Regions from separate parts of the Microbacterium sp. MPR-TSA4 genome, predicted to be linked through region 1. Evidence: riboswitches for the same ligand, from Rfam matches in the RefSeq annotation. Region 1 holds a riboswitch; the other holds the start of a gene.
What was found. Region 1 has a riboswitch for thiamine pyrophosphate ahead of thiM (hydroxyethylthiazole kinase). Riboswitches for the same ligand answer to the same signal wherever they lie in the genome.
Positions count from the first base shown of each region.

Region 2: it holds a riboswitch for thiamine pyrophosphate, as region 1 does, so the genes downstream of both, AC1Q49_RS12035 (ECF transporter S component) here and thiM (hydroxyethylthiazole kinase) in region 1, are expected to answer to the same signal.

Region 1 covers NZ_JBXAFF010000070.1:3,362-8,104, reverse strand. Annotated here, with positions in the region: partial or broken gene AC1Q49_RS15575 (DNA polymerase III subunit gamma and tau) at 1-1,323, opposite strand, end outside; gene AC1Q49_RS15570 (NAD(P)-binding domain-containing protein) at 1,410-2,513, shown strand; TPP riboswitch at 2,563-2,657, shown strand; gene thiM (hydroxyethylthiazole kinase) at 2,650-3,453, shown strand; gene thiE (thiamine phosphate synthase) at 3,450-4,133, shown strand; gene thiD (bifunctional hydroxymethylpyrimidine kinase/phosphomethylpyrimidine kinase) at 4,130-4,743, shown strand, end outside.
Region 2 covers NZ_JBXAFF010000031.1:10,099-14,841, reverse strand. Annotated here, with positions in the region: gene AC1Q49_RS12040 (ABC transporter ATP-binding protein) at 1-1,278, opposite strand, end outside; gene AC1Q49_RS12035 (ECF transporter S component) at 1,359-2,024, opposite strand; TPP riboswitch at 2,018-2,127, opposite strand; gene AC1Q49_RS12030 (D-alanyl-D-alanine carboxypeptidase) at 2,161-3,567, shown strand; gene AC1Q49_RS12025 (SLC13 family permease) at 3,592-4,743, opposite strand, start outside.

The DNA.
Region 1 (4,743 bases):
AGCCGGCGGAGTCGGTGCGGCGGCAGCCGGCGGGACCGGTTCCTCCGGCGGAGTCGACGCGACCGGTGCGGCCGGCGCGGCGGCAGACGGCGGGGTCGGCGCGGCGGCCGGTGCAGCCGGGTGGGAGGCCGGCGGCTCGGCGACGGGAGCGGCGGCGGGCACGGCCACCGGCGGCGAGTCCGGGGCCGCCGCCGGAACGGATCCGGCGGTGTGGGCGAGGACGCGGGCGACGAGCAGCTCCAGCTGCAGCCGCGGAGACGTCGCACCGCTCATGTCGTCGAGGGCCCCGACCACGAGATCGGCGATGCGGGAGAGGCGATCGGTGCCGAACGCGGACGCCTGACGGCCCATCCGCTCGAGCTCGTCGGCCGGGATGCCGCGCAGCACCGCGCCGGCACCGTCTCCCGTGGCCGCGACGATGATGAGGTCGCGCAGACGCTCGAGCAGGTCGTCGACGAATCGACGCGGGTCCTGACCCGTCTGCACGACACGGTCGACGGCCGCGAAGGCGGCGGCCGCGTCGTGGGCCGAGAACGCCGTGACGACCTCGTCGAGCAGGGCGCCGTGCGTGTAGCCGAGCAGGGCGACGGCGCGCTCGTAGCGCACGGTCGCACCGGCGGCACCGTCGACCGGATCGGATCCGGCGATGAGCTGGTCGAGCAGCGACAGCGTGTCGCGGGGCGACCCCCCGCCGGCGCGGACCACGAGCGGCAGCACGCCCGCCTCCGTCTGCACACCCTCCTGGGCGCACAGCTGTTCGACGTACTCGAGCATCGCGGCGGGCGCGACGAGGCGGAACGGGTAGTGGTGGGTGCGCGAGCGGATCGTGCCGATGACCTTCTCGGGCTCGGTCGTCGCGAAGATGAACTTGACGTGCTCCGGCGGCTCCTCGACGAGCTTGAGCAGGGCGTTGAACCCCTGCGCCGTCACCATGTGCGCCTCGTCGAGGATGAAGATCTTGAACCGGTCGCGCGCGGGGGCGAAGATCGCGCGCTCACGCAGGTCGCGGGCGTCGTCGACGCCGTTGTGCGAGGCCGCGTCGATCTCGACCACGTCGAGGGAGCCCCCGCCTCCGCGGCTGAGCTCCACGCAGCTGTCGCAGACGCCGCAGGGGGTGTCGGTCGGGCCCGCCGCGCAGTTCAGGCAGCGGGCGAGGATGCGCGCCGAGGTCGTCTTGCCGCAGCCGCGCGGGCCGCTGAACAGATACGCGTGCCCGACGCGGTCGCCGCGCAAGGCGGTCATGAGCGGCTCGGTCACCTGCGCCTGCCCGATCATCTCGCCGAACGTCTCCGGACGGTAGCGGCGGTACAGGGCGGTGGTCACCAGAACAGACTACGGCGTGCCCCCGACATGCGGCGCGGCGGGCGCCCCGGCGGGAACATCTGCGGCCGGACCGCGTTGGGATGGGCATGAGTCTCGCCCTGCCCGACCGGACGGTGGACGTCCTCGTGATCGGCGCCGGCCAGGCGGGACTGTCGGCGGCCTACCATCTGCGCCGCCGCGGGTTCGTCCCGGCACCGGGCGACGGACGCGCCCCCGTGTTCGTCGTGCTCGACGCCGATGCCGCTCCGGGCGGCGCCTGGCAGCATCGGTGGCGTTCGCTGCGGATGGCGACCGTCAACGGCATCCACGAACTGCCGGGAGCCCCCGTTCCCCCGGCCGACCCCGACGCGGCGAGCGCCGACGTGCTCCCGGCGTACTTCGCCGACTACGAGCGGCGATTCGATCTGAGGGTCCAGCGGCCCGTGGACGTCACCGCCGTGCGCCGCGTCGACGCCGATCCGCACGGCCTCCTGGAGGTCGACACCGATCGCGGAGCCTGGCACGCGCGGTTCGTGATCAACGCCACGGGCACCTGGCGACGGCCGTTCTGGCCCCACTACCCGGGTCAGGAGCAGTTCGCGGGCCGCCAGCTGCACGTGCACGACTACGTGTCGGCCGACGAGTTCCGCGGTCAGCGCGTCGTCGTCGTGGGCGCCGGCATCTCGGCCGTGCAGCTCCTGGAGGAGATCTCCCGGGTCGCCGACACCTTCTGGGTCACGCGGCGGGAGGTGCGGTGGGATGCCGCGGAGTTCGACACCGCGGCCCGCGTCGCGGCGATCGCGGGCGTGGAGGAGCGGGTGCGGCGCGGTGAGGCGCCGGGCAGTGTGATCTCGGTGACGGGCCAGCACTGGACGCCCTGGGCGCGGCGCGCGCAGGAGCGCGGCGTCCTCGTGCGCCACCCGATGTTCACCCGCATCGAGGAGCACGGGGTACGGATGCCCGACGGGTCGTTCGAGCCCGCCGACGTCATCCTGTGGGCCACCGGCTTCCGCGCCGACATCGCCCATCTCGCCCCGCTGGGGCTGCGGACCGCGCTCGGCGGTGTCCGCGTGGCGAACGGTCGCGCCGTGGACGAGCCGCGGCTGTTCCTCATCGGCTACGGGCCGTCGCAGTCGACGGTGGGCGCGAACCGCGCCGGCCGCGACGCGGTGCGCGCGATCGTGGCCGACCTCGCGGCCGCTCCGGTCTGAGCCGCCGACGGCGGGTTCGCGCCCGCGGCGACGCCCTGCTACATTCCTGGTCAACGACACGGGGTGCCCGAACCATGGGCTGAGATCACACCCGTCGAACCTGATCTCGTTCGTACGAGCGAAGGGATGTCCCCTGATGAGCGCGCGCGCCCACCTCTCCCCCGCCGACGCCGTGGATGCCGTGCGCACGGCCCATCCGCTGGTGCAGTGCATCACCAACGCGGTGGTGACGAACTTCACCGCCAACGCCCTCCTGGCCCTGGGCGCCGCCCCCGCGATGTGCGACATCCCCGGCGAAGCGGGCGTGTTCGCGGGCATCGCGGACGGCGTGCTCGTGAACCTCGGCACGCCGACGGCCGAGCAGCGCACCGCGGCGCGCGAGGCGGTCGCGGCGACCGAGCGCTGGGTGCTCGATCCCGTCGCCGTCGGCGTGCTCCCGGTGCGGACGGCCCTCGCCACCGAGCTCGTCGAGCGCCGACCCGCGATCGTGCGCGGCAATGCGTCGGAGATCCTCGCACTCGCCGGCCTCGGGGCGGGCGGACGCGGCGTGGATGCCACCGACGACCCGGAGGCCGCGGGGGACGCGGCGGTCGCGCTCGCCCGGCGGACGGGCGGGGTGGTGGCGGTGTCGGGGCCGGTCGACCTGATCACCGACGGCACCCGGGTGGTCCGGGTGCACGGCGGCGACGCGCTGCTGACCCGGGTGACGGGAGGCGGATGCGCGCTCGGTGCGACCATGGCGGCCTTCCTGGGCGTGTGCGACCCGCTGTCGGCGGCGGTCGCGGCCTCCGCCGTGCACGCCGTCGCGGCGGAACGGGCGGCGCGCGCGGCCCGCGGGCCGGGCTCGTTCGCGGTGGCGTTCCTCGACGCTCTGGCCGCCGTGGCGCCGGCCGACCTCGACACCCCCGGTCGCCTCTCGTCTGCGGAGCCCGCACGATGAGCGGGGCCACCGGTCACGACCTCTCGCTGCACCTCGTCACCGACGAGCGCATCCCGTTCCCGCTGCTGTGCGAGATCGTCGCTGCGGCCGTGGCCGGCGGGGCGAGCGTGGTGCAGCTGCGCGCCAAGACCTCCACCGCCCGCGAGCTGATCGCACAGGCGGTCGCTCTGTCGGATGTCGTCGCCGCACGGGCGGGGCTCGTCGTCGACGACCGGCTCGACGTCGTGCTCGCGGCCCGTGACGCCGGCGCCCGTGTCGACGGCATCCACCTGGGCCAGAGCGACGTGCCCCCGCAGACCGCCCGTGCCCTGCTCGGCGCCGACGCGCTGGTCGGCTGGACGGCGAACACCCCCGCCCATCTCGCCGCCGCGGCCGAGATGCCCGCCGGCACCCTCGACTACCTCGGGGTGGGGGTCATCCGACCCACCGCGACCAAGCCCGATCACCCCGAGCCGCTCGGCATCGGCGGGTTCGCGAGGATCGCCGCCGCGACCGCGCTGCCCTGCGTCGCGATCGGGGGCGTGACGCCGGCCGACGTCCCTGCCCTCCGGGCCGCGGGCGCCGCGGGCGTCGCGGTGGTCTCGGCGATCTGCGCGGCCGCCGATCCGGGCGCGGCGGCGGGGGTCTTCGCCGCCGCTCTGACCGGCCCCGCCGAGCACGCCGCCGAGGCGGCCCGGTGACCGCCGGCATCCCCCGCGTGCTCAGCATCGCCGGGACCGATCCGACCGGTGGGGCGGGCATCCAGGCCGACCTCAAGTCGATCGGCGCGCTCGGCGGGTACGGGATGGCGGTGGTCACGGTGCTCGTCGCCCAGAACACCCGCGGCGTGCGCACGCTGCACGCCCCGCCGACGGCGTTCCTCGACGAGCAGTTGCGCGCGGTCAGCGATGACGTCGAGATCGATGCGGTCAAGATCGGGATGCTGCTCTCGGGCGAGATCGCCGGCGTCGTCGAGGCCTGGCTGACGCGGGTGCGTCCGCCGGTGGTGGTCCTCGATCCGGTGATGGTGGCCACGAGCGGCGACCGGCTCCTCGACGCCGAGGCGGTGGCGGCCGTCCGTCGGCTGTGCCGCCGCGCCCACCTCGTCACCCCGAACCTGCCCGAGCTGGCCGTCCTCGTCGACGCCGCGCCCGCCGCATCGTGGGCGCAGGCCGTGGCGCAGGCCGAACGCCTGCACCGTGAGACCGGGACGGCCGTGCTGCTGAAGGGCGGGCACCTCGACGGCGCCGCCTCTCCCGATGCGATCGTCGACGCCGACGGCGTGCACGAGGTCTCCGGCATCCGCGTGAT
Region 2 (4,743 bases), on a different contig from region 1:
GCGCCACGTGCGGGCGTCCTGTCCGTAGGTGGGCTCGTCCAGCAGCAGCACGCGGGGTCTGCTCGCGAGGGTCGCGGCCACCGTGAGCCGCCGCTTCTCGCCGCCGGAGAGCGTGAACGGGTTGACCTCGGCGAGACGGGTCAGCCGCAGCCGTTCGAGCAGCGGCTCCACGCGCGCGGCGACCTCGGACGCGGAGAGCCCGAGGGCGCGGGGGCCCACCGCCAGCTCGTCGCGCACACGCGTGGTCAGCAGCTGATGCTCGGGCTCCTGGAACACCGTGCCGATGCGGGTCAGCAGATCGCGGGCGCGCCAGCGCACGGGCGCGTCGCCGCGCCCCGTGCCGGCCGCGAGCGAGGCGCTCGCGCGCACGGTCCCGGATGCCGGGGGCACGAGCCCCGCGAGGGTCATCGCGAACGTCGACTTCCCGGCCCCGTTCGCCCCGGTGATCGCCAGGGCCCGCCCGGCCCGCAGCCGGGCGTCGATGCCGGCCGCGACGATCCGCGGCATCCGCTCGCCGAACGGGCGCCGGCCCACCGCGACGGCGTCGGCGCTCAGCAGGACCTCCCCCGTGCCCGTGCGCGGCCGGGGGTCGATCACGACGGGGACGTCCGGTACCCAGACGCCCGCCTCGGTCAGGGCCGCGCCGTGCGCGCCGAAGACGCGCTCGGCGCTCCCGTCCGCGAGCACCCCGCCGTCGGATCCGAGCACCACGACGCGGTCGATGTGCTCGGCCCACAGCGCGACGCGGTGCTCCACGACGACGAGCGTGGCGCCCGTCCGCGACGCCGCCTCGACGACCGCGTCGCGCACGGCGACGGCCCCGGCCGGGTCGAGGTTCGCCGTCGGCTCGTCCAGCAGCAGCAGTCCGGGCCGCATCGCGAGGGCGCCGGCGAGCGCGAGCCGCTGCTTCTGCCCGCCGGAGAGGGCGGCGGTCGGGTGGTCGCGCGGCACGTCGAGGCCGACGGCGCGGAGGGCCTCGTCGACCCGCCGCCAGATCTCGTCGGCGGGGACGCCGAGGTTCTCGCACGCGAAGGCGACGTCGTCGCCCACCCGGGCGAGCACGACCTGCGCATCGGGATCCTGGAGCACCAGGCCCGCCCGTCCGCGCACCGCGGCGGGCGCGTGGCCGTCGATCAGGAGCGCACCGGCATCCTCACCGTCCTCCGCATCGCCCAGCACGCCGGCCAGCCCGCGCAGCAGCGTCGACTTGCCCGAGCCGCTCGCGCCGAGGAGCAGGACGTGCTGGCCCGGCTCGATGTCGAGGTCGAGCTCCGACACGGCCCAGCGCCGACGGCCGGCGTGACGCCAGCCCCACCCTCGTGCACTGACCGCCGCGGGCGCCGCGAGCGAGGCCGGGCTCACGCCGCGTCGGGCGCGTCCGCGATGCGTGCCTCTCGACCCGCCGCGAACCGGTCCAGCGCGCCCGTGGCGGCCAGGGCACGGGCGATGAGCCACGACACCAGACCCGCGACGAGGATGCCGGAGACGACGGCGGCACCGAAGTAGATCGCTCGCGGCCCGAACTCGTAGGCGGCGATCGAGGAGAAGTTGGTGTCGAGGAGGGCCACGGCGAGGCCGGCGAGGGCGCCCGAGGTGAGCGCCGCGATCAGGCGATAGTTCGCGTACGCGAACAGCGCGAAGCCGAGCTCGGCGCCGATGCCCTGCACGACGCCCCAGACCAGCGTGAGGAAGCCCCACTGCGTGCCGACGGCCATCGACACCACCGCGGCGACGACCTCGGTGTACAGCGCGGCGCCGGGCTTGCGGATGATGAGACCACCGAGCACACCGGCGAACAGCCACCCGCCGGACAGCAGCCCCTCCAGCCCCGGTGCGAACGCGAGGATGCTGCTCAGCGGCGTCCACGCCTGGCCCCACAGCCAGAAGACGACACCGGCGGCCACACCGATGACGCTGGCGACGACGATGTCGACGACGCGCCAGCGCAGGCGGCCGGTGCGCGCGGCGGAACGGGATGCCGCAGCATCCGACGAGACGGTGGACGGGGACGCAGACGCGTGCATGTTTCTCTCCTCCCTGCGCCGGCATGATCCGGATCAGGTTCGACGGTCGAAGCGTGGATCGCTTCCTCTCAGCCCGGCTCACCGGACTCCCGTGGTTGTGCGCTCGAGTATAGCGGCGACCGGGTACGTTGGGCGGGTGACCTCGGACGACGCGCCCCCGCCGTCGCGACGCGCGCTGCGCGAGTCCACCGCACCGACCGACATCGTCATCGTGCGGGGCCGCGAGGGACGTCAGGCGCTCGGCTGGCTCGACGACACGGCCGTGACGGGGACGCTCGCCGTCGCGAACACCGCGCCCGCCCCCGACCTGCTCACGAGACGGCCGCGCCGATCGCCCCTGCGGGCGGGGGTGGTCGCGCCGATCCTCACCACCATCGCCGTCGCGGGCGCGTACGCCGCGGCGACCCTGCTCTGGCCGCTCTGGGCCGTCACGCCGACGGTGCGCGCGATCGAGCCGGACGGTCCCGCCTCGCCGGCGACCGCCGTGGCGTGGCCGACGGAGGGGGCCGGCGCCGTCGGGGTCGGGGGCATCGACGCGGTGGCCGCCTCCAGCGATGCGGCGGTCTCGATGGCGAGCATCTCGAAGCTCGTGACGGTGCTGATGATCCTGGACGAGATGCCGCTGAACGTCGGGGAGCAGGGGCGGGAGTTCGCGTTCACCTCGCGCGACCGCTCCACCTACTACGACTATCTGGCCAACGACGAGTCCGCCCTCGACGTGCCCGTCGGCGGCTCGCTCACGGAGTATCAGATGCTCCAGGGCATCCTCATCGGCTCGGCCGGCAACTACACGGATCGCCTCGCCGGCACGATCTGGCCGACCGACGAGGTCTTCTCGGCCGCCGCGCGCGCGTGGCTCGACCGCCACGGGCTGCCCGGGATCACCCTGGCCGAGCCCACCGGGATCGATCCCGCGAACGCCGCCGATCCGGCCGCGCTCATCGCGCTCGCGCGGATCGCGCTGGCCCACCCGGTCGTGGCGGAGATCGTCCGCACCCGGACGGTCGAGCTTCCCGGGGCCGGCGAGGTCACCAACACCAACGACCTGCTCGCCGACCCGGCCGTGGTCGGTCTCAAGACCGGCAGCCTGGCGGGGTTCTACAACCTGCTGGCGGCGAAGGACGTCACCGTCGGCGCGGTGACCGTGCGCGTCTACGCGACCGCGCTCGGCCAGTCGTCCGACGAGGCCCGCGACCAGGAGACGGCGCGCCTGCTGGCCGACGTGGCCGCCGAGGTCGCCGTGCCGCGCACCCTGCCGGCCGGCACCCTCGCGGGCGTCGTGTCGACCGCGTGGGGGGCGACGGCGAACATCGTGACGGATGCCGACGCGGCGGTGATCCTGTGGAACGGCGCGGCATCCACCGTGACGACGGACCTCGATCTGGGCGCGGCGCGCACCGTCGACGCGGCCGTCGGCGAGGTGCGGGTGACGGGACCGCTGGACGCGGCGACCGTCGGCGTGCACCTCACCGCCGACATCCCCGATCCGGACGCGTGGTGGCGTCTGACCCACCCGCTGCAGCTGTGGGGTCTGGCCGACTGACCCGCGGGCCTCGACGCGGCGGCGCTAGAACGGCCAGACCAGCGGCACGTACACCACGGCGACGAGGAGGTACACCGCCATCAGCGGCAGGCCGAGCTTGCCGTAGTCGCCGAACCGGTAGCCGCCCGGCTGCATCACCATCAGGTTGGCCGGAGTCGCCACGGGCGTGAGGAACGCGGCGGCGCCGGCCACCGTCAGCGCCATCATGAACGGCTGCACGCTCGCGCCGAGCGTCTGGGCGATGGCGACCGCGATCGGGAGCACGACGAGCACCGTGGCGACGTTCGAGATGAACTGACCCAGCACCATCGTCAGCACGCACAGCACCAGCAGGGCGAGCTGCGGCGAGCCCGAGCCGATGACGCCCAGCACGGCGTCGGCGACGATGTCCGCCGCCCCCGTCGTGATGAACGCCGACGACAGCGGGATCATCCCCGCGATGAGGATGACGGTCGTCCACGAGATCGCGCGGTAGGTCTGCGGCACCGTCAGCACCCGCAGCAGCACGAGGGCTCCCGCCGCGAGCAGTCCGGCGACCACCGCCGGCACGAGCCCCGTCGCGAGGAGCACGACCATCGCGCCGAGGACGCCGATCGCGCGCTTGGCGCCGCGGCCGAGCGGCACGACGCGCTGCAGATCCTGGGGCGGGGTCACCGCGATCACGTCCGGCGACTGGGCGTAGCGGGTCAGCGCGGCCCAGGGTCCCTGCACGAGCAGGGCGTCGCCGGCCTGGAGCACGAGCGCGCCGGCCACTCCCGTGCCCCGGGACGCGTTGGGGCCCTCGTCGTCGCCGCGGCGGACGGCGAGGATCACGAGGTCCTCACCGCGGGTCGTCATGCCCGCCGACACCGTACGTCCGATCAGTCGCGATCGCGGCGCGACCAGCACTTCGGCGACGCCCTCGCGTGCGCTGAACAGCAACCCGGTGTCGAGGTCGACGTCGTAGCTCGCGCGGAGCGCCTGCGCGTGCTCCCGCGGGTCCGGCGCCACCTCGCCCAGCCGCTCCGCCGTCCGCTCCGGCAACAGCCGGCCGCCGCCGAGCGCGACGACCGCGACGGTCAGCAGGACGAGCGGAATGCCGGCGAGCGCGAACTCGAAGAAGCCGAACTCCCGACCGCCGGCGGCGGCCGCCGCCTCGCTGACGACGATGTTGACGGGCGTTCCGGTGAGGGTCAG